2 regions of the Polaromonas sp. JS666 genome follow, and region 1 is predicted to be linked to the other one. Evidence: riboswitches for the same ligand, from Rfam matches in the RefSeq annotation. Region 1 holds a riboswitch; the other holds the start of a gene.
What was found. A riboswitch is a leader RNA that binds a small molecule or an ion and turns the genes downstream of it on or off. The one in region 1 is predicted to bind glycine.
Positions count from the first base shown of each region.

Region 2: another riboswitch for glycine. It lies ahead of gcvT (glycine cleavage system aminomethyltransferase GcvT); the one in region 1 lies ahead of BPRO_RS20945 (D-amino acid dehydrogenase).

Region 1 covers NC_007948.1:4,400,332-4,410,643, forward strand. Annotated here, with positions in the region: gene BPRO_RS20910 (acetyl-CoA C-acyltransferase) at 1-359, opposite strand, end outside; gene aceK (bifunctional isocitrate dehydrogenase kinase/phosphatase) at 444-2,321, opposite strand; gene can (carbonate dehydratase) at 2,362-3,024, opposite strand; gene BPRO_RS20925 (isovaleryl-CoA dehydrogenase) at 3,105-4,286, opposite strand; gene BPRO_RS20930 (PaaI family thioesterase) at 4,360-4,803, opposite strand; gene BPRO_RS20935 (MerR family transcriptional regulator) at 4,975-5,400, opposite strand; gene BPRO_RS20940 (MBL fold metallo-hydrolase) at 5,529-6,713, shown strand; glycine riboswitch at 6,990-7,090, shown strand; gene BPRO_RS20945 (D-amino acid dehydrogenase) at 7,259-8,518, shown strand; gene BPRO_RS20950 (sensor histidine kinase) at 8,582-10,147, opposite strand.
Region 2 covers NC_007948.1:1,927,536-1,937,847, forward strand. Annotated here, with positions in the region: gene gcvP (aminomethyl-transferring glycine dehydrogenase) at 1-1,257, opposite strand, end outside; gene gcvH (glycine cleavage system protein GcvH) at 1,373-1,741, opposite strand; gene gcvT (glycine cleavage system aminomethyltransferase GcvT) at 1,837-3,033, opposite strand; glycine riboswitch at 3,049-3,150, opposite strand; glycine riboswitch at 3,172-3,285, opposite strand; gene BPRO_RS09305 (TRAP transporter large permease) at 3,309-4,586, opposite strand; gene BPRO_RS09310 (TRAP transporter small permease) at 4,678-5,172, opposite strand; gene BPRO_RS09315 (TRAP transporter substrate-binding protein) at 5,270-6,241, opposite strand; gene denD (D-erythronate dehydrogenase) at 6,314-7,339, opposite strand; gene BPRO_RS09325 (acyltransferase family protein) at 7,522-8,502, opposite strand; gene epsA (XrtB/PEP-CTERM-associated transcriptional regulator EpsA) at 8,889-9,701, shown strand; gene BPRO_RS09335 (undecaprenyl-phosphate glucose phosphotransferase) at 9,694-10,312, shown strand, end outside.

The sequences.
Region 1 (10,312 bases):
GTCATGCTTTCCATGCCGCCGGCCACCATCACGTCACGGCTGCCCACCATCAGTTGGTCGTGCGCCAGCATGGTGGCTTCCATGCCGGAGCCGCACATCTTGGAAAGCGTCACGGCACCTGCGCTGGCAGGCAGGCCGCCCTTGAAGCCGGCTTGCCGCGCCGGCGCCTGGCCCTGGCCCGCCATCAGGCAGTTGCCGAACAGGACTTCGTCGACTTTTTCAGGCGCGATGCCCGCGCGCTCAATGGCGGCCTTGATGGCTGCGCCGCCGAGGTCGTGTGCGGCGAGCGAACTGAAGTCGCCCTGGAAGCCGCCCATGGGGGTACGGGCGGCGCCGAGAATAACGATGGAATCCGACATGATGTGTGTCCTTTCAGGGTTGAATGAAAACTGTGGTGCTGTTCTTGCCGTGCTTTTTGCGCGCTTGCCAGGCTCTTGCCGCGCTTAGGGGGTCATGCCACTGAGGCCGGTCAGCATCGGCTCGGGCGGAAGGTGGGTCAACAATTCGTGGTCATTCCGGCCGGGGGAATGGCGCCGGGTGAAGCGCTTTTCCCGCTCATAGGGGAAGACGTCGTGCACATGGCCGGCCTGAATGCGGGCCTGGTGGCTTTGCCAGAACTCGGCATCCAGCAAGTCGCCGTGGTGCTTCATGAAAACCTCGCGCACCGCGTCATTGCCGAGCAGGAAGGGGGCGAAGGTTTCGGGAAAGACGTCTTTGGGCCCCACGGAATACCAGACCTCGCCGCTCATTTCCTCTTCATCATTGCGCGGCGCCGGCACCCGGCGGAATTTGCAGTCGGTGATGTATTCAATCTCGTCGTAGTCATAGAACACGACCTTGCCGTGGCGGGTGATGCCGAAGTTCTTCCACAGCATGTCACCCGGAAAGATATTGGCTGCCACCAGGTCCTTGATGGCGTTGCCGTATTCGACAACGGCACGTTCGATCTGGTTTTTTGCAGCGGGCTCGCCGACGCCGGCGTCAAACGCTTCCTGCAGGTAAATGTTCAGCGGAATCATGCGCCGCTCGATGTAGACGTGCTTGATGATCACCTCCGTGTTGCCGTCGCGGTCGCGGTCGCTGATTTCGAGCTGGCTGGGTGCAAACTTTTCAATTTCAGCAATCAGCTCATCATCAAACCGGGCGCGCGGAAAGGCAACTTCACTGTACTCCTGGGTATCAGCCATGCGGCCCACGCGGTCATGCTGCTTGACGAGCAGGTACTTGCCCTTGATCTGCTCGCGGCTGGTGTCTTTTTGCGGCGGATAGTAGTCCTTGATGACCTTGAAGACATAAGGAAACGAGGGCAGGTCGAACACCAGCATCACCATGCCCTTGATGCCGGGCGCAATGCGGAACTTGTCGGTCGAGTGCCGCAGGTGGTGAAGGAAGTCTCGGTAGAACAGCGTCTTGCCCTGCTTGGCCAGGCCGAGCGCGTTGTAGATTTCCGCGCGCGGCATGTGCGGCATCATGCTGCGCAGAAACTGCACATAGGCCGACGGGATGCCCATGTCCACCATGAAGTAGGCACGCGCAAAACTGAACAGGATGAGCAGGTCATCCTCGCCAAACAGTGCGGCGTCTATCACCAGCTTGCCGCTCTTGCTGTGCAATATCGGCAGGGCAAGCGGCACTTCATTAAAGCCGTTGATGATCTTGCCGACGACGTAAGCGCCCTTGTTGCGGAAAAACAGGCCCGACAACACCTGTATCTGGAAATTGGCGCGCAGTTTCACGTCGCTGAGCCGCTCGCTGACGGCCTCCAGCACATAGCCGGCATCGCGCTCCAGGTCTTCAAACTCCAGGCGCAGGTCGAAGTCGCGCACCAGCCGGACGATGATCTCGCGCAGGTTGTCGCGGGTCGGGTAATACGCACGGTAGGTGGGTTGCGCCGTCGGCTCCTCGTTTTCAATGTACTCGGTGCTGACGGCTGGCCGGACGAAGATGAAGTCGTTCTGGAAATAGCTGCGGTGCAGTATTTTGGTGGTGACCGAATTGAAGAAGGTCTCAGCCAGTTCGGGCTGGTGGTGATTGACCAGCAGGCCGATGTAATGCAGCTTGACCTGGTGCCAGACATCCATGGACTGCTCGCCGGCCTTGAACTCACGCTCCAGCCGCGTCGACGCTTCGCGCACGCGCAGGTCGTAAAACTCGATACGCTCGCGCTGGGCGCGTTGCTGGCCATGCCAGTCGGCGGTTTCGAAACGGTGCTTGGCACGCGCCGACTCGGTGCGAAACAGCTGGTAGTGGCGGTTGAACCCGTCCATCATCGCTTTCGCAATGTCGTAGGCGATGGTGGAGTCAAGGCGCTGGGGAAACACGGCGAGTCCTGGTTCTGGCGCTGTCTGGCGTTATCTGACGTTACCGGCTGTTCCAGAGGTCCCAGACGCGGTCCACCGCCTGCCGGTAGCGGGCATCCAGCTCCTCGGGGTCTGAGACGCTCATCTGCAGGTCCTGCAGCAGGCCGTCGTGCACACCGAATGCCCAGCCGTGCACAGTGACGTCCTGGCTGCGGGCCCAGGCGTCCACCATCACGGTGCTGACCGACACGTTCACCACCTGCTCGATCACGTTGATGTCGCACAAGGCATTGGCCCGCACCGCATCGGGCAGGCTGTCGAGCAGCTGGCGGTGCCGGTGGCGCACGTCCTGGATGTGGCGTATCCAGTTGTCGGCCAGGCCAATGCGCGCGCCTTCCAGCGCGGCCTGCACGCCCGAGCAGCCGTAATGACCCACCACCATGATGTCCTTGACCTTGAGCCGCTCCACCGCGAACTGGATCGCGGACAGGGCGTTGAGGTCGGAGTGCACCACGATGTTGGCCACGTTGCGGTGGACAAACACCTCGCCCGGCTCCAGCCCGGTGATCTGGTTGGCCGGCACGCGGCTGTCGGAGCAGCCAATCCACATGTATTTGGGAGTCTGCTGCTTGACCAGGCTGGTGAAAAAGCCCGGCCGTTCGGCTTCCATTTGTGCCGCCCAGGCGCGGTTATGGCTGAAAAGGCTTTCAAGTGATGCTGTCATGGGAACGATCTTAATCAGTTGCAGGCCGGGCGGCCTCACAGGGTCATCCCTTGGCCATTCGTTGCGCCAGGGTACGGGCCTCAGCAGGTTTCGGCAAACAGTTCACGGCCTATCAGCATGCGGCGGATCTCGCTGGTGCCGGCACCGATTTCATAAAGTTTGGCGTCGCGCCAGAGGCGTCCGAGCGGGTAGTCGTTGATGTAGCCGTTGCCGCCAAAAATCTGCACACCCTCGCCGGCCATCCAGGTGGCCTTTTCGGCGCACCAGAGAATGACGGAAGCGCAGTCCTTGCGGACCTGGCGTGCATGCTCCGCGCCCCGCATGTCCAGGTTTTTGGCCACGGTATAGGCGAAGGAGCGCCCGGCCTGCAGCACGGTGTACATGTCGGCGACCTTGCCCTGGATCAGCTGGAATTCGCCAATGCTCTGGCCAAACTGCTTGCGGTCGTGGATGTAGGGCACCACGTTGTCCATCACCGCCTGCATGATGCCCAGCGGTCCGCCCGTCAGCACGGCGCGTTCGTAGTCAAGGCCGCTCATCAGCACCTTGGCGCCGCTATTGAGGCCGCCCAGGATGTTTTGCGCCGGCACTTCGACATTGCTGAACACCAGCTCGCCGGTGTGGCTGCCGCGCATGCCGAGCTTGTCGAGCTTTTGCGCCACCGAAAAGCCCTTCATGCCCTTTTCGATCAGGAAGGCGGTCACGCCGCGGGCGCCCAGCTCAGGCTCGGTTTTCGCGTAGACCACCAGGGTATCGGCGTCGGGGCCGTTGGTGATCCACATCTTGCTGCCGTTGAGCAGGTAGTAGCCGCCATTGTCCTCGGCCTTGAGCTTCATCGAAATCACGTCGCTGCCGGCGCCGGGCTCGCTCATGGCCAGCGCGCCGACGTGCTCGCCGGAAATCAGCTTGGGCAGGTATTTCTGGCGCTGCGCGTCGGTGCCGTTGCGCTTGATCTGGTTGACGCACAGATTGCTGTGCGCCCCATAGGACAGCCCCACGGAGGCGCTGGCCCGGCTGATCTCTTCCATGGCCACCATGTGGGCCAGGTAGCCCATGCCTGCGCCGCCATATTCTTCGCCGACGGTGATGCCGAGCACGCCCAGCGCGCCCATTTTTTGCCACAGGTCCATCGGGAACTGGTCGTTGCGGTCAAGTTCGGCGGCGCGCGGCGCGATTTCGGCTTGCGCAAATTCACGCACGGCGTCACGCAGGGCGTCGGTCTCTTCGCCGAGCTGGAAGTCAAGTCCTGGCAGGTTGGTCATGATGGCGTCTTTCGCGGGAGGTTACAGAGGTAGCCAGGTGCATGGGGGCGACCGGGCTGGTTCTTGCGGGTTGTCAGTAGGTCTTGGGCACGGGAACGAGCGTCTGCTGCATCAGCGCGCAGGCGCTTTCCTTGCCATTGGCGTCGACGTGCACCACGTCGGCGGTGGTCACGATGATGCGCTTGCCGGCCCGGGCGACACGGCCGGTTGCCCGGAGCTCACCATCCCTGAAGGCGGCCAGAAAATTGATCTTGTATTCGACCGTGGTGACTTCGGCCTCGGGAGGCGCCACCGTCAGCGCGGCATAGCCGCCGGCAATGTCTGCCAGCGCGCCCATGGCGCCGCCATGGAAGCCGCCCTGCTGCTGGGTGACACGTTCTGAGTAAGGCAGTGCAATTTCGCACAAGCCGGCCTCCACCCGCAGCAGCCGCGCACCGAGGTGCTGCATCATGCCCTGGCGTAAAAAGCTCGCTTCAATGCGCTGAAAAAGCGCTGACGGCGCGGAAAGTGCGTCCATGGGGAAAGCCTTCTTTCGGGAGTGGAGGGGGTCACGACGTCAATTGACGTTTACGTAAACGTCAATTATGAACCATTTGACCCCACCGCAACAAGCCTCCAGGCAATTGTTGATATTGCTGAAATGGCTGAAAAGGCTGAACTCGTCGATCAACGCAGGAACCGGGGGAACTCAAACCTGGCTGGTTTTGGGTTTGGGTTTGTCTTTGGCCTTGACGGTCTTGTCGAGCAGCGCCTTGGCCTCTTTTTCGTGGGTGCGAATCTCGTCCAGGTTGGCCTGCAGGTCCAGCATCTGCGCTTCGAGCTTCTTGCGGTGCTCGGTCAGCACGGCCAGGAATTTCTTCAGTTGCGGGGCGGTGTCGCGCGGACTGTCATAGGAATCGATGATTTCCTTGGCCTCCACCAGCGACAGGCCCAGCCGCTTGGCGCGCAAGGTGAGCTTGAGCCGGGTGCGGTCGCGCGCCGTGTAAACGCGGTTGCGCCCGCCCGGCCCCATGCGCTGGGGCTGCAACAGCCCCATGTCTTCGTAAAACCGCATGGCGCGGGTGGTCAGGTCAAACTCTTTGGCAAGATCGCTGATGGTGTAAGTCGTGGCCATGATGATTGAGTGGGTACGAACAGGGGCAGGCAAGGACACGGACAAAGGTGACAGCGCCGGGCGGGCGTCATCACTACAATGGCTCCACGTGACGTTTACGTAAACGTCAAATATAGCGCGAATATTACATGAACCTCCTTGAACAGCGGCTCGATTACCCACTGGCGGATACCCTGCCCGAGGCAGGCGAGGCACTTGAGATTGCACCGGGCGTCAAGTGGATACGCATGGCGCTGCCATTCGCGCTGGACCACATCAACCTGTGGCTGCTGCGCGATGAGCTCGATGACCCGCACAACGCGGGCGTAAAAATCCAGGGCTGGAGCGTGGTGGACTGCTGCATCAGCAGGGAAGAGTCCAAGGCGCAATGGGAAGCGATTTTTGCGACCCAGCTTGAAGGCCTGCCCATCCTGCGCGTCATCGTGACCCACATGCATCCGGACCACATAGGCCTGGCGCACTGGCTTTGCCAGCGCTGGTCAACTCCTGCGGGGCCCGCCGACGAGCCGCCTCTAGGCGGGCCCGGCCCCCTCGGGGGGCAGCAACCCGCGCAGCGGCGGAGCGTGGGGGCGCCATGGACTTGTCGCCTGTGGATGAGCGCCACCGACTACCACAGCGCCCGCATCGGCACCCAGAGCACCACCGGTTTTGGCGGAGACAGTGCCGCGCTCTTTTTCACCGCCCACGGGCTGACCGACCCGGAGTCCGTCGAGAAGATCAGGGGCCGCACCGGCTACTACGCCAGCATGGTGCCCGAGGTGCCGGGCAGCTTTCGCCGCCTGGTCGACGGGCAGATGATCCGCATTGGCGGGCGGGACTGGCGCTGCATCAGTGGTTATGGCCATGCGCCGGAGCACATGGCGCTGTACTGTGATTCGACCCGGGTGCTGATCAGTGGCGACATGGTGCTGCCCCGCATCTCGACCAACGTCAGCGTCTACGACATGGAGCCGGAATCAAACCCGCTTGCGCTGTTCCTGCAGTCCATCGACAAATTCCGGCCCCTGCCGCCCGACACGCTGACCCTGCCCTCGCACGGCAAGCCGTTCCGTGGCCTGCACGAGCGTATCCAGCAGTTGCACGACCACCACCGCGACCGGCTGGCCGAGGTGTTGCAGGCCTGTCAGGCCCGGCCCTGCAGCGCAGCCGACATCCTGCCCGTGATGTTCAGGCGAAAGCTGGACCTGCACCAGACCAGTTTTGCCATGGGCGAATCAGTTGCGCACCTGCATGCACTGTGGTTTGAGGGACGGGTGCACCGGCGGATCGATGCCGCCGGCGTCTTCCGCTTTGAAGCCCCATCGCCGCACTGAAACCATAGGCTAAAACCGCAGGCGCGGGGCCGGGACTACGCGGCAAGGCCTCGAGCGGGCGCCCGGGACTTTGCAACACCGGCGCCGCAGGCTCAGCGTTTTGCGCAGGATTTGACCACCCCCAAGACCGCCTGACACTGTGGCCGCTGCCCGCCAACGCGGCCAGCACGCAGGTGTTTCGATCGGCGCGCACGGCGGTTCGCGGTGCCGAACTGGACGCCCCGGCCAGATTATTGTTATCATCGCAGCGCTGGGGCGGCTCGCATGAGTCGCCCCAGCGTGGTATCGGGAGAGTCTGCCGTCCAGCATTGCCTGGCGGCGGCGCCGAAGGAGCAACCGCCCCGGAAACTCTCAGGCAAATGAACCGGTACCACCCATGCACTCTGAAGAGCTGCCGGGTTTTTTCGTCACCCGGCGCACCGAAGGAGCAAGCGGATTCGCGCGTCACAGCGCCGGTTCGTGAATCTCTCAGGTCCAGCAACAGAGGGGGCGTCCGTCACGCATGATGCGTGCGGGCTCAACCCTTGACGTTCTGGAACCTTTCTATGAAAACGATCGCCGTCATCGGCGGTGGCATCACGGGTGTCACCACGGCCTACGCGCTGGCCAAGCGCGGTTTTGAAGTCACCCTGTTCGAGAAGCATCGCTACGCGGCGATGGAGACCTCGTTCGCCAACGGGGGCCAGCTGTCGGCCTCCAACGCCGAGGTCTGGACCCATTGGTCGACCCTGCTCAAAGGCATCAAGTGGATGCTCAAGAGCGATGCCCCGCTGCTGCTCAACCCCAAGCCCAGCTGGCACAAGCTGTCCTGGTTCGCCGAGTTCATTGCCTCGATGCCGGCCTACCGCCAGAACACGATAGCAACCGCCCGCCTGGCCGTGGCGGCGCGCGAGCATCTGTTCGACTGGGCCGCGCAGGAGGGCATCGATTTCGACCTGAAGCAGCAGGGCATCCTGCACATCTACCGGGACAAGGCCGGGTTCGATCACGCGGCCCGCGTGACCGAACTGCTGGCCCAGGGCGGGCTCGCGCGACGCGCCGTGACACCGTCGGAAATGCGCGCCATCGAGCCGACCCTGGCGGGCAGCTACTATGGCGGCTTCTTCACGGAAAGCGACTCGACCGGCGACATTCACAAGTTCACGACCGGACTGGCCGCCGCCATCGCGCGGCGCGGCGTTCATTGCCTGTACGGGCAGGACGTGCAATCGGTCACCACCAACGGCCGGCAGGTCGATGTCACGGTGGGACAGGCTGACGAGCGACGCACCTCGGTGTTCGACGGGGTGGTCGTCTGCGCCGGCGTCGCCAGCCGTGCGGTGGCCGCGCGACTCGGTGACCGGGTGAACATCTACCCAGTCAAGGGCTATTCGATCACGGTGAACCTGCTCGACGAGTCCAGCCGCGCAGCGGCTCCCATGGTCAGCCTGCTCGACGATGAGACCAAGCTGGTGACAAGCCGCCTGGGTGAGGATCGTTTCCGCGTGGCGGGCACTGCCGAGTTCAACGGTTACAACAAGGACATCCGCGACGACCGCATTCGACCCCTGATCGACTGGGTGGAGCAATGCTTCCCGGGCATGAGCACCCGCAGCGTGGTGCCCTGGGCAGGCCTGCGGCCCATGATGCCGAACATGATGCCCCGTGTCGGCCGCGGTCGGTCTCCCTGCGTGTTTTACAACACGGGCCACGGCCACCTGGGCTGGACGCTGTCAGCCGTGACGGCGGACATGATCGGCAGCCTGGTGCAGCAGGGCCTGCAGGAGCGCAACGTCCCGGGCAGGCTGAGAACCGCGGACGCCTGACAGGCCCGGTGGGCGCCTGCGCTGGCACGGCGTGCCGGGTGGCGTGTGTACGGGCTCAGGCCGTCAGGCGGCCTGCGCAGCATGCGGTAGCGCCAGGTAAAAACTGGCGCCTGCCTGGCCGGTGGTTTCAGCCCAGACATTGCCGCCGTGCCGTGCGGCAACCCGCTTGACGATAGCCAGGCCCAGACCGTTGCCGGGGAATTCAGCAGAAGAGTGCAGGCGCTGAAAAGGCGTGAACAGTTTGCTGCTGTAGGCCGTGTCAAAGCCCGCCCCATTGTCCGACACCAGCAGGACCAGCTCGCCGGGGGTGGCGCCGGGCATCAGCCCGACCTTGATCCAGGCTTCGGCTTTTTTGGAGGTGAATTTCCAGGCGTTTTCCAGCAGGCAGGCCAACGCCGTCGTCAACAACCCCTTGTCACCAACGAGCAGCAGGCTGGCATCCATCTCGATCGCCACGCTGCGGTCCGGGGCGCGTTTGCGCAAATCGTCGACCAGTGCTCGGCAAATAGGTACCAGGTCGAATTTTTCAGGGTTACCGGACAGCTCCGGCAACTGGACCAGGGTTCGCAGGTCATCAACCAGCTTGGCCATCTGGCGCGTGCTGGCCTGAATGCGGCTCACATAATGCAGGCCGGACGCATCGAGCGCAGTCGAGTAGTTCTTTGCCAGCACCTTCGCGAACCCGTTGACGGCATGCAGCGGCCCCTGCAAGTCGTGGGACACCGCGCGGGTGAAGGCGGCCACATCGCGCCTGGTCTTTTCCAGCTCGCTCTGGCACCCGGCCAGTTCCTGTTCCAGCTCCGCATTGGCCCGCCGCAAGGCGCCATCGGCAAGGTGACGCTGTGAGACATCCGCCAGACTGACGAAAACTGCCTGCTGGCCATTCCAGCTGACCGGGCCGCAGGCCAGCTCCACCAGCACCTGCTGCCCATCGGCCTTTTGCTGTTTGCACAGGCGCAGCGCGAGCAGCCCCTCCCCGACGCCTTTGCCCGAAGCGAGGGAGCTGAGCCATCCAGCGCCTTCTCCCTCGGGAAATAGCGCATCCATGCCCAGCGTCAGGAACTTCTTGCGCGCAATGCCATAAAACTCGACGGCCGCTTGGTTGACAGCGAGGATGCGCGTGGAGCTGTCGTCAAAGATCCACATCGGGTTGGGATTCGCCTCAAAAATCAGCTGGTTGTAACGCTCGCTGTCTTCCAGCACATCCAGCAACCTTTGCGTGGATGAGACATCCCTGAGGCTGACGACGTAGCCGGGGGGCTGCCTCGTAAAGGCGTACCGGACCCACTTGTCTTCAAACTTGTCGTGGGCAACAAAGGCGTGCCGCGCGGCAAAGGTCAGGGCCTGGCCCGTGGCGCTCTGATGCTGCTCCGTGATGTCTTCCGGCACGGCCTCCCAGAAATCGAGCCCGGCCAGGGCCGGCTGCGCGCAGTGCAGGAGTTCGAGCGCGCGGGGATTCGCCTCGGTGATTCGGCCGCGTTCATCGAGCAACACCATGCCGTCGCCGGACTGCTCCAGAGGCCCCCAGCCCAGCTCAGCCGGCGCCGATGACCGACTCCCGTTCTGCACGCCCAGGCCGGGCATCTTGTCTGCCAGCTTCACCCCGAACAGGTTGAGGAATCGGCTCATGGGGATTGCACGGGGATTGTTTGGCGGGCTGGCTTGCTTCAGAATCCGGTGCCGCCCGCTAGTACGGCAGCCCGGAAGTAACGCAACCCAATGACAGTGATGGATTATTCATGCCCGGGACCGACGCCAAACCGCAGCGAAGGCTGCAGGCCTTCGCAAGGGTCG
Region 2 (10,312 bases), 2.5 Mb from region 1:
GTTGGCCCCGGACTGACGGGCGCGTTCAGCTATTAAATTGGTGGCATCTCCGGTCTTGACGGTGACGGAGTCAAAGGCCCCCAGGTCGGTGATCTCATAGCCGAGTTCCTGCAGGCCGCGCACGAAGATGGCGGTGTATGCCGCCACGCGCTCTGCGATGCGCCTGAGGCCCTGCGGCCCATGGTAGACCGCATACATGCTGGCAATCACGGCGGGCAGCACCTGGGCGGTGCAGATGTTGGAGGTGGCTTTTTCGCGGCGGATATGCTGCTCGCGCGTCTGCAGCGCCAGGCGGTAGGTCGGATTGCCGTGGACGTCGACACTCACGCCCACCAGGCGGCCGGGCAGGGAGCGCTTGAACTCGTCGCGGCAGGCGAGGTAGGCCGCGTGCGGGCCACCGTTGCCCATGGGCATGCCAAAGCGCTGGGTGTTGCCCAGCACGATGTCGGCGTCCCATTCGCCGGGCGGCGTGAGCAGGGTCAGTGCCAGCAGGTCGGCGGCCACGCACAGGGCCGCGCCGTCTACATGCGCCTGGCCGGCCAGCGGGCGCAGGTCGTGGATGCTGCCGGTGGTGGCCGGGTACTGGGCCAGCACGCCAAAGTAATTGCCTTCGGCCATGAGCTGCGGCAGGGTAGTCACTGCGGTGCTGACCTTGACTTCAATGCCCAGCGGCCTGGCGCGGGTCTGGATGACTTCAATCGTTTGCGGATGACAGTCGCCGGCGACGATGAACACATTGCTTTTGCTTTTCACGCTGCGCCTGGCCAGCGTCATGGCCTCGGCGGCGGCGGTGGCCTCATCGAGCATGGAGGCATTGGCAATCGGCATGCCGGTCAGGTCGCAGACCATGGTCTGGAAGTTGATCAGCGCCTCCATGCGGCCCTGCGAAATCTCGGCCTGGTAGGGCGTGTAAGCGGTGTACCAGGCGGGATTTTCAAGGATGTTGCGCAGGATCACGCCCGGCGTGTAGGTGCCGTAGTAGCCCTGGCCGATGAAGTTCTTGAACACCTGGTTTTTGGCTGCGATCGCCTTGAGCTGCTTGAGGGCTGCCGCTTCAGTCACTGGCGCCGGAATGGCCATGGTGCTGGTGCGCGCGATCGAACGCGGAACAATCCCGTCAATCAGGTCGCGGCGCGAGGCGGAGCCCACCACACTGAGCATGTGCACTTCATCGGCCTCATCAATGCCGATGTGGCGCGGGATGAATTCAGAGGGGTTTTCAAGCTCGCCCAGCGGCTTGGCGGATGGCATCAACATGTGTTTATTCCGATAAAAGACAGACAGACGGACGTGCGCCGCGCAGGGCCGACCCAAGCAAGCACAGCCCCCTCGGGGGGCAGCGCAGCACACGAAGTGGCAAGCGTGGGGGCCATTAACCTGCGGAAAACTGGGTGTAGCTGGTTTCGTCCATCAGGGCGTCCAGCTGCGAGGCGTCAGACAGCCTGATCTTGAAGAACCAGCCGGCGCCCAGCGGGTCGCTGTTGGCCAGCGATGGGTCGTTGCGCAGGGCTTCGTTGACTTCAACGACCTCGCCGCTCACGGGCATGTAGACGTCTGCGGCGGCCTTGACTGATTCCACCACGCCGGCGGCTTCCTTCTGCGCCAGGGTGGCGCCGACGGCAGGCAGGTCGACAAACACGACATCGCCCAGCGCGTCCTGCGCATGAACCGTGATGCCCACGGTGGCGGTGTCGCCGTCAATCTTGAGCCATTCGTGGTCTTCGGTGTATTTGACAGTCATGAGGTTCTCCAGAAGTTCAGTGAAAAGGATTCAGCAAGTTAACGTAAAAGTAACGTGAATAACTTGAAAGGCGGCAGTGAAAGTCGGTAGGTTGCTCAGCCGCGGTAGTAGTGGTTGGGCACAAACGGCATGGCGGCTACTTCCATGGGAACGGGCTTGCCGCGCACCAGGGCATGGATTCGCGTGCCGATGGCGGCAAACTCGGGACTGACATAGCCCATGGCCACCGGCTGGTTGATGGTGGGGCCGAGCAGGCCGCTGGTCACCTGGCCAATGGGTGCGCCCGCCGTGCTTTGCAGTTCGGTGTGGTCGCGCACAGGCACGCGTTCCAGCGCGACCAGTCCCACGCGTTTGCGGGTCAGTGTCGCGGCCGGGTCGGCCAGTTGCGCCAGAATTTTTTCCGCGCCGGGAAATCCGCCGGCCCGCGCGCCGCCAGTGCGCCGGACCTTCTGGATGGCCCAGTTGAGCGCCGCTTCCACCGGCGTGGTGCTGGTGTCGATGTCGTTGCCATACAGGCACAGGCCGGCTTCGAGCCGCAGCGAGTTGCGTGCGCCCAGGCCAACGGGTTTGACTTCGGACTGGGCCAGCAGGGCCCTGGCCAGGGTGTCCGCCTGCGATTCGTGCACCGAGATCTCGAAGCCGTCTTCGCCGGTGTAGCCGCTGCGGGTGATGAAGCAGTCGCAGCCCGCCACCGTGAAACGGCCGCCGGTCATGAACACCAGCTTGTCAACACCGGGTGCCAGGCGCTGCAAGGCCGTCACTGCCTGCGGCCCCTGCAGGGCCATCAACGCCATCTCGGGCATGGGGATGACTTCGCACCGGCTGCCGATTTTTTGCTGGATGTGCGCGATATCGCCGACCTTGCAGGCGCCGTTCACGATGAGGAACAGGTCGCCGCCGTTGGCGCTGTCGTGCATGTTGCGGTTGAAAAACATCAGGTCGTCGATGATGCCGCCGTCGTCATTGAGCAGCAGGCCATAGCGCTGCTTGCCCGCCGGCAGGTCGATCACATCGACAGGCAGCAGGGTTTCCAGTGCCGCCGCTGAATCAGGACCCACCAGGCGCAGCTGGCCCATGTGGGATACGTCAAAAAGGCCTGCCGCCTGACGTGTGTGGTGGTGCTCGGCCATCAGGCCGGCAGGGTACTGCACCGGCATGGAATAACCCGCGAACGGCACCATGCGCGCGCCGAGTTCCACGTGCAGATCATGCAGCGGTGTTTTGAGAAGATCTTCGGGGGTAGCAGAAGAGGCGTTGGACAAGGCGGTCTCCGGGGGCAAACATGAATCCATGACCGATGGTCATGCGCTGCCCCTGCTGTCCACTTTACCTGAGAGATTCACCTGGCGATGCAGGCTTGCTCCTTCGGTGGGCCGCCTCGAAAGCGGTCTCTCTCCAGTAGGGAACGTTTTCCGGCGCCAGGCGCCGGAAAACGGTTGCCAGTCCTTTTGCCTGAGCGTTCAGTACACCACGAGGGGTGCCCTCATGGTGTTCGTGCGCCTTCGGCGGTTTTCGCGATGAAAACTCTCTCCTGACCTCTCAAGTGTAGCCCAAGGTGCGGGCCTTCCTACTTGGAGTACACCAGATCGCGCAGCGTGAGCGACAGCGCCGGGAAATAGGTGATCACCATCAGGCAGGCCAGGATGACCAGCACGAAAGGAAGCAGGTGCACGACGATGCGGTCCAGTGAAATACGCGCCACCGTACAGGCCGCAAACAGATTGACGCCGAAGGGTGGCGTGATCATGCCCAGCGCCAGGTTGACCACCATGACCATGCCGAAATGCACCGGATCTATGCCGAAATGCATGGCCACGGGCGCCAGGATGGGCGCCAGCACAATGATGGCTGCGCTGGTTTCGATGAACATGCCAATGATGAACAGCGCGGTGTTGACGCCCAGCAGGAACAGCGCCGGCGATTGCAGAACGGCTTCCAGCCAGCGGCCAATCGCATCCGGTACGCCCGCCCGGGTGATCAGAAACGCAAAAAGTCCTGCGTTGGCGATGATGAACATGATCACCGCGCTGGAAAGGACGGATTTACGCAAGACAAGTATGAGAGCCGGCAGATTGATTTCGCGATAAATCACCATGCCCACAATCAGGGCATAAAAAACCGCTACCGCCGCGGCTTCGGTGGGCGTGAAGATGCCGCCGTAAATGCCGCCAAGAATGATGACGGGCATCAGCAGTGCCCAGCCGGCCTGCCAGGTGGCCTTGCCAAAACTGAGCCGGCCATCGCCGTCATTTTTCCCCCAGCCCTTGATCTTGCAATACACATAGACAAAGGCCATCAGCGCGAGGCTGATAAAGATGCCGGGGCCGACGCCGGCGATGAACAGTTCGCCGATGGATACCTCGGCGCTGACGCCATACAGAATCATCGGAATCGACGGCGGAATGATCACGCCCAATTCGGCGCTGGTGGCCTGCAGGGCAGCCGCATAACTGGTCGGATAGCCGTGCTTGATCAGGGCGGGAATCAGGATGGCACCGACGGCAAATGTGGTGGCAACCGATGAACCCGACACGGCGGCAAAAATCATGCAGGTCAACACGCAGGTCATCGGCAGGCCGCCCTGAACGCCGCCGACAATGCTCTTCGCAAACTCGACGAGTCGGCGTGAAATGCCGCCTGTTTCCATCAAATTTCCGGCCAGGATGAAAAACGGGATCGCTGCGAGCGGAAACTTGTTGATCGCATTGAACATCTCCTTCACCGAGATCAGCATGTTGGAGTTCGAAACCTGGATGCCGAGCACGGACGCCAGGCCGATAGACACGGCAACGGAGATCGTCAGTGCAAAACACACGACCATGGTTGTCAGCATCGCGGCGGTCATTGTGCAGTCTCCTGAAAAAAGTTGGGGCAAGAAGCCGGCATTGGCCGGCTCGCGCGGGGCTTTGCCGCGACGCCTGTAGAAAATTTATGGATCATGTTGCCGTTTCCAGTTCGTGGTGCTGCGGATCCAGCATGTTGCCGATAATGCCGATCACGCAAAACAGTCCTCCGATTGGCATGGCTACATAGCCCCAGAACATCGAGATGGATTCGAGTCCGGCCATGGACTGTACGCGGCCGCGCATTGCATAGTCCCAGCCCCACCAGATGATGATGGCGATCAGCGTGAGTGCCGCCAGGCCGACCACCCAGTCCAGGATCCGCTTGACGCGGGGAGGGCTCCAACGGTAAAGCACGTCCACGCTGACCATGGCGCCTTGCCGGAAAGCCGCTGGAATGCCTAGAAATACCATCCAGATCAGACTCAGGCGTATCAGGATCTCGCTCCACTCGGCCGGCTGTTCCAGCACAAAGCGCGTGATGATCTGAAACATGCCGAGCGTTGAGGCGATCACCAGCATGCCGCAGGCTCCCGCCATGGAAATGCTGGTACACCAGCGCTCGAACTTGAGAAATGCTTGCTTCATGGCAACTCGCTCCGCTCACAAATGAAACGCCCGCCAGTCCAGTGACTGCGGGCGTAGAGGGCTAAAAAAATGAAAATGCAATGCGCAATTGGACCGCTTACTTGTAATTGCGGATCTTCTCGATGTTGGCCTTGCCGAACTGCTTTTCGAATTCGGCGTTGACCGGTGCCAGGGCAGTGACAAATTTCGATTTGTCAATATTGTCAATCACCGTCATGCCCTTGGCGCGCAGGTCGGCGACCCCTTTGGCGTCGTCCTCATCGACCCGTGCGCGGTTGGCCTTGGTGCCTTCCTTGGCGGCGTCAAGAAACGCCTGCTTGTCGGCCGCGCTGAGCTTGTCGAAGACTGCCTTGTTCATCACCCAGATGCAGGGCGAGTAGACGTGGCCCGTCAGCGACAGGTGCTTTTGCACCTGGTCAAACTTGGACGCAATGATGACCGACAGCGGGTTTTCCTGGCCATCGACCGTGCCCTGCTGGAGGGCGGTGAACACTTCGGGGAATGCCATCGGCGTGGTAATGATGCCAAAACCCTTGTAAGCGGCAATATGCACCGGGTTTTCCATGGTCCGCATTTTCAGACCTTTCAGATCCTCGGGGCCCTTCACGTCACGCTTGCTGTTGGTCATGTGGCGAAAGCCGTTTTCGCCCCAGGCCAGCGCCTTGAAACCCTTGGCGTCAAATTTGCCCAGCAGGTCCTGGCCGATGGGGCCGTCGAGTACGGCGCGTGCGTGGGCCTTGTCGCGAAACAGGAAGGGCACGTCGAGAATCTTGGTCTCCGGTACAAAGTTGGGGACGGGGCCGGTGGAGGAGAAGGCGAGTTCCTGGGTGCCCAGTTGGACTGCTTCGATGGATTCGCGTTCGCCGCCCAGTGCACCGCTATAGAAAGTCTGAACCTTGTAGCGGCCGCCGGTGCGCTTTTCCACCTCTTTGGCAAAGGTGTCAATAGCGACACCCTGGTGGGAATTCTGCGACGTCGAAATACTGATTTTCATCGTGGTCTGTGCAGCGGCGCTGGCGACAATACCGAGGGCCATGGTCATGCCGATGATGAGTTTGTTGAGTTTCATGGGGTCTCCGAAGGGGTGGGTGGTCGTTCTGACGGGCTTCCGGCCCGTCAAAAGTTGTCATACAACTCTGGATTATGTCCGTTCGGCCAGAGTCGCCACACTGGGGTTTTCGAGCACATAGTTACGAATAATGGTTTCAAAGTCGGGGTCGGGCAGCAATCCGAGCTCGCGGGCGCGTACGGCATTGATGTGGGCGGGCCAGCTGGTGACGATTTTTGCAACCGCAGCGTCCGGCGTCCAGTCGATCAGTGCCGCAACCTGCTTGCCTGCCACGCGTTCCAGCGCGGCGGCCATCTCGCCAGCCGTCGTTTTGAGCGCCGGCAGGTTGATGGCGGTGCGGGCGCCCCATTCGGCATCGCTCGCTTGCGCCGCCCGTATCAACCCATCAATCGTGCGGCCTGGCGACGACAGGGCCACGGCCGTTTCCGGCGGGACCGGACAGGCCACCCGCACGCCAGCCAGCGGCTCGCGGATCATGCCGCTCAGAAAGCTGGACGCCGCAGCATTGGGCCTGCCGGGCCGCACGCTGACGGTCATCAGGCGCACATTGCGGCCCCGGATGAAGCCCTTGCGCGCGTAGTCGGCTACCAGCTGCTCGCCGATGAATTTCTGGATGCCATAGCTGTTTTGCGGCGTGGGCAGCGTCGTGTCGTCAATCACCGCGGGCAGGGGGTGCTCTGGCGAATTGCCGAAGACGGCGAGTGAGCTGGCAAATACGACGGTGGGGGATGTTTTCAGCGCGCGGCAGGTCTGGAGCAGGGCCCGCGTGGCGTCCAGATTGCTGCGCATGCCGAGGTCGAAATCAGCCTCGCACTCGCCGCTGACGGCCGCGGCCAGATGAAAAACGATAGCGTCTTCCGCCCGTACGACAGGAGTTGCGGCCGGGTCTCCTTCCAGGAGCTGGTTCAGGTCGCCCACCACCTGGCGTATTCGCCTGTCTGCCGCCAGATCCGCGGGCGGTGCCGCACGGTCCACCAGTGTGATGGTCTGAATGGTTTTCGGTGTGGCGCCTGCCAGTGCAAGCTGGCCTCGCTTGAGAAGCTCGCGGGCGAGTCGGGCGCCCAGGAATCCGGCGCCGCCTGTGATGACGATGTTCATGGATGTTGTCTCTGTTGATGTGTCTGTGATGCCTGTGATCGCCCGCGCCCGCCAGCCGGACACATGGGCGTGCCCTGCGGAGCGGTACATGGCGGCACTGCAGTTTAGCGCGCGGGGGAGAGTGCGCAACAACCGGTTGGCGAGTGGCGCAGCGGCAGGTCACGGGGCCGCGGCGGCAGGTTTCAGGCGGCTGTCGCTTTTATCTTTGCATGGCTTCCCAGCAACCACAGATTGAGGCCCTGGTACCGGCCGATGACCAGCGCGGCAACGATGGGGCCGCCCACACCGAAGGCCAGGCCGAGCATCAACAGCACATAGGTATCCGTGATCCCGAGCTTCTGAAAGATGATCCGGCTTGCAGCCGTGAAAAAAACATGGAGCAGATAAATTGCAAATGAAAACGAGCCGATGTAGGCAAGGTTTTCGGAGCGCCAGCCACTCCTGAGCAACAGAAAGACGCCCGAAATGCCGAGTGCCAGTGCGGGCAGGGAGCCTCCTTGCCCGGAAATCTGGGGAAATGACATGACAACCGTTGCGGCGCCGATGAAGACCGCAGCGGCCAGAAGGCGCGCGGCGGATGTCCCGATCTCAAATCTTTTGCAGGCCAGCCCTCCCAGGAAAAATGGCAACAGGTAGACCGCACCGCGAGCCGCAAAATAGTTGGGCGGATGAAGGTAGGTAAACATCATCGCGCTGACGATCCAGACTGCTGTGAAGCCGGCTCCAGTGGCAAGTGCGCCCAGGTGCTCCAGCAAGAGAACCATTAAAAAGACAATGAAAAGCGCTTCCAGGAACCAGAAATGTCCCACGGGTTCTATATGCAGCAGCCACCAGTGGTCAACAGTCGCATTGGTACCTGGCGTGACCGCCTGGATAACCGCAAAAAGGGTTCCCACCGTGATCAGAGGCAGCAGAAGCCGCCGCACCTTGCCTTTGATAAAACCCAGCGGATTGCCCTGGTAGGGACGAAAGCCGTAGACGTATCCCGAGATAAAGGAAAAGAGCGGCATCCGGACATAGGCCAGCGCTTCATTGACCACCTGCAGCCAGTGCCCCTCCGGAATTCTCAACCCGACCGATGGTGTGTCGCCCACGACATGGAAAAGCACGAGCAGCACGCATGCGATGCCTCGCAAGGTATCCACCTCAATGCTGCGTTTCATTTTTTTGCTGCTCATCGGCCCTTGCGTTTCTCTCAAAATCAATGGACGTAGCGTAATCCGAAGAGGCATCGATGCGGCTGATATTTGCAAAATGCTACAGACAAACTGTTGCAAGTCGTAGGAAGACCACCCTTGCCGGCAGGTGAGCCGGTGAGGTCAAGCGCATGGCCGGCCGCGTTCGGGGGAACAGTGAAGACGCAGCAGGGCGTTATCCGACGTGGCCCGCGGTAATGGCCTACAGGCCACCGTTTTTCTCTCCTACATGGACTGTCTGCCATCCTTCTATTGTTCAGGCAGGAGCATCCCCCATCATGAGTTTAGTTTTTATTGCGGCCACTTCAATGTTGGTCAACGAATGAAAAAAATGAATCGGGAAATGGTGAAAAATGAAGTCTCCTATATCGCCCACAGGCGAAAATTCTGCGGCCGAGGGCTATTTGAAGTTGATCAGTCAGGCCGTAGCGACCGGATGGCGGCATATTGACTTGTTGAACTGGTTGCAGGGCGACGTCCAGCATTACCTGCCTCATGACATCCTGCTCGCCGGATGGGGGGATTTTCGGGAGGGTTCGATACACCACGATGTCCTGTCCAGCCGGCCTGGCGTGCGCTCTTATGCGGCGGGCACGGAGGTGCTTCCGTTCCTGTTGGGGAAATTCCACGACAGTTGGGTCGCGGCGCAGAGAAAACCCTGCCGTCTGGATTTCGGTGAATTTGCGTACCTGCTGGGCAATGCCAGCCTGCCTGGTTCCTTTTCCAGCGTGCTGCGCACGATGCGCTCTGTGTTGATACATGGGATCTGCGATGAAAGAGGCCGCCATGAGTGCCTCTATGTGCTGTTAAGGGCAGGCGAAATTCCCGCTGAGCCCGCCACGACGGCCATGGGCGTGCTGATGCCCCACATCGACACCGCATTGCGGCAGGTCACGCACTTGCCGCAACAACACCAACATCAACCGCATCGTCAGTCATCGCCGCCTACGCGGAGTGCCCCGGAGGACTCCTGTGGCTTGAGTGAGCGGGAGACCCAGATCATGGCCTGGGTGGCCATGGGCAAGACCAATTCAGAGATCGGAACCATTCTGAATATCAGTGGGTTCACTGTCAAAAACCACATGCAGCGCATCTTTCAGAAATTGAATGTTTTCAATCGGACGCAGGCAGTTTCCAAGGTAACCAGGGTGGCTCTCAATGGCTGAATTCAACCCGGTCAATTCGGCATCGGCATCAGCCTGGCTGGACCGCCGTGAGCCCCGATCCATGGGGTTGGGCAGAAGCCATCTTTTCATCGCCATCGAAGCCGCGCTGGAGCCTCTGGTCCTGGTATTTTCGCTGTGGGCGTTGGCGTTTTACTTTGAAGACCAGGTCAGCCCGGCCTACCTGATCCTGTCGGTCATCGTGTTCTCGCTGTCTTTCCCGGGCACTTCCCAGCTTCGCCTGCCGGTGGGCAAAGCCGTGCTCAATATCGCCATTCACTGGCTCTGGATCGCCGGGCTGTTGTTGCTGGCTGGTGTGGCCACGGAATACCTTTACAGCTTGTCCGTGCCCGTGGTGGGCAACTGGTTATGGATTGCGCCGGTGGCCCAGATCGCTGCACACCTCGGGCTTAGAGCTGCCGCACCCCAACTGCTGAAGTTGCAGGGCCCGCCCCGAAGCGCGGTCATTGTGGGCATGAACGAGCAGGGCGTGTCCCTGGCCCGGCATATCGCCGGGTCGGCCTACTCGGGTATCGAGGTGCTGGGATTTTTTGATGATCGCAGCGAAGAGCGCAGGGGCGCACAGGATGAGCAGGGGCCGATCGGCAAAATCG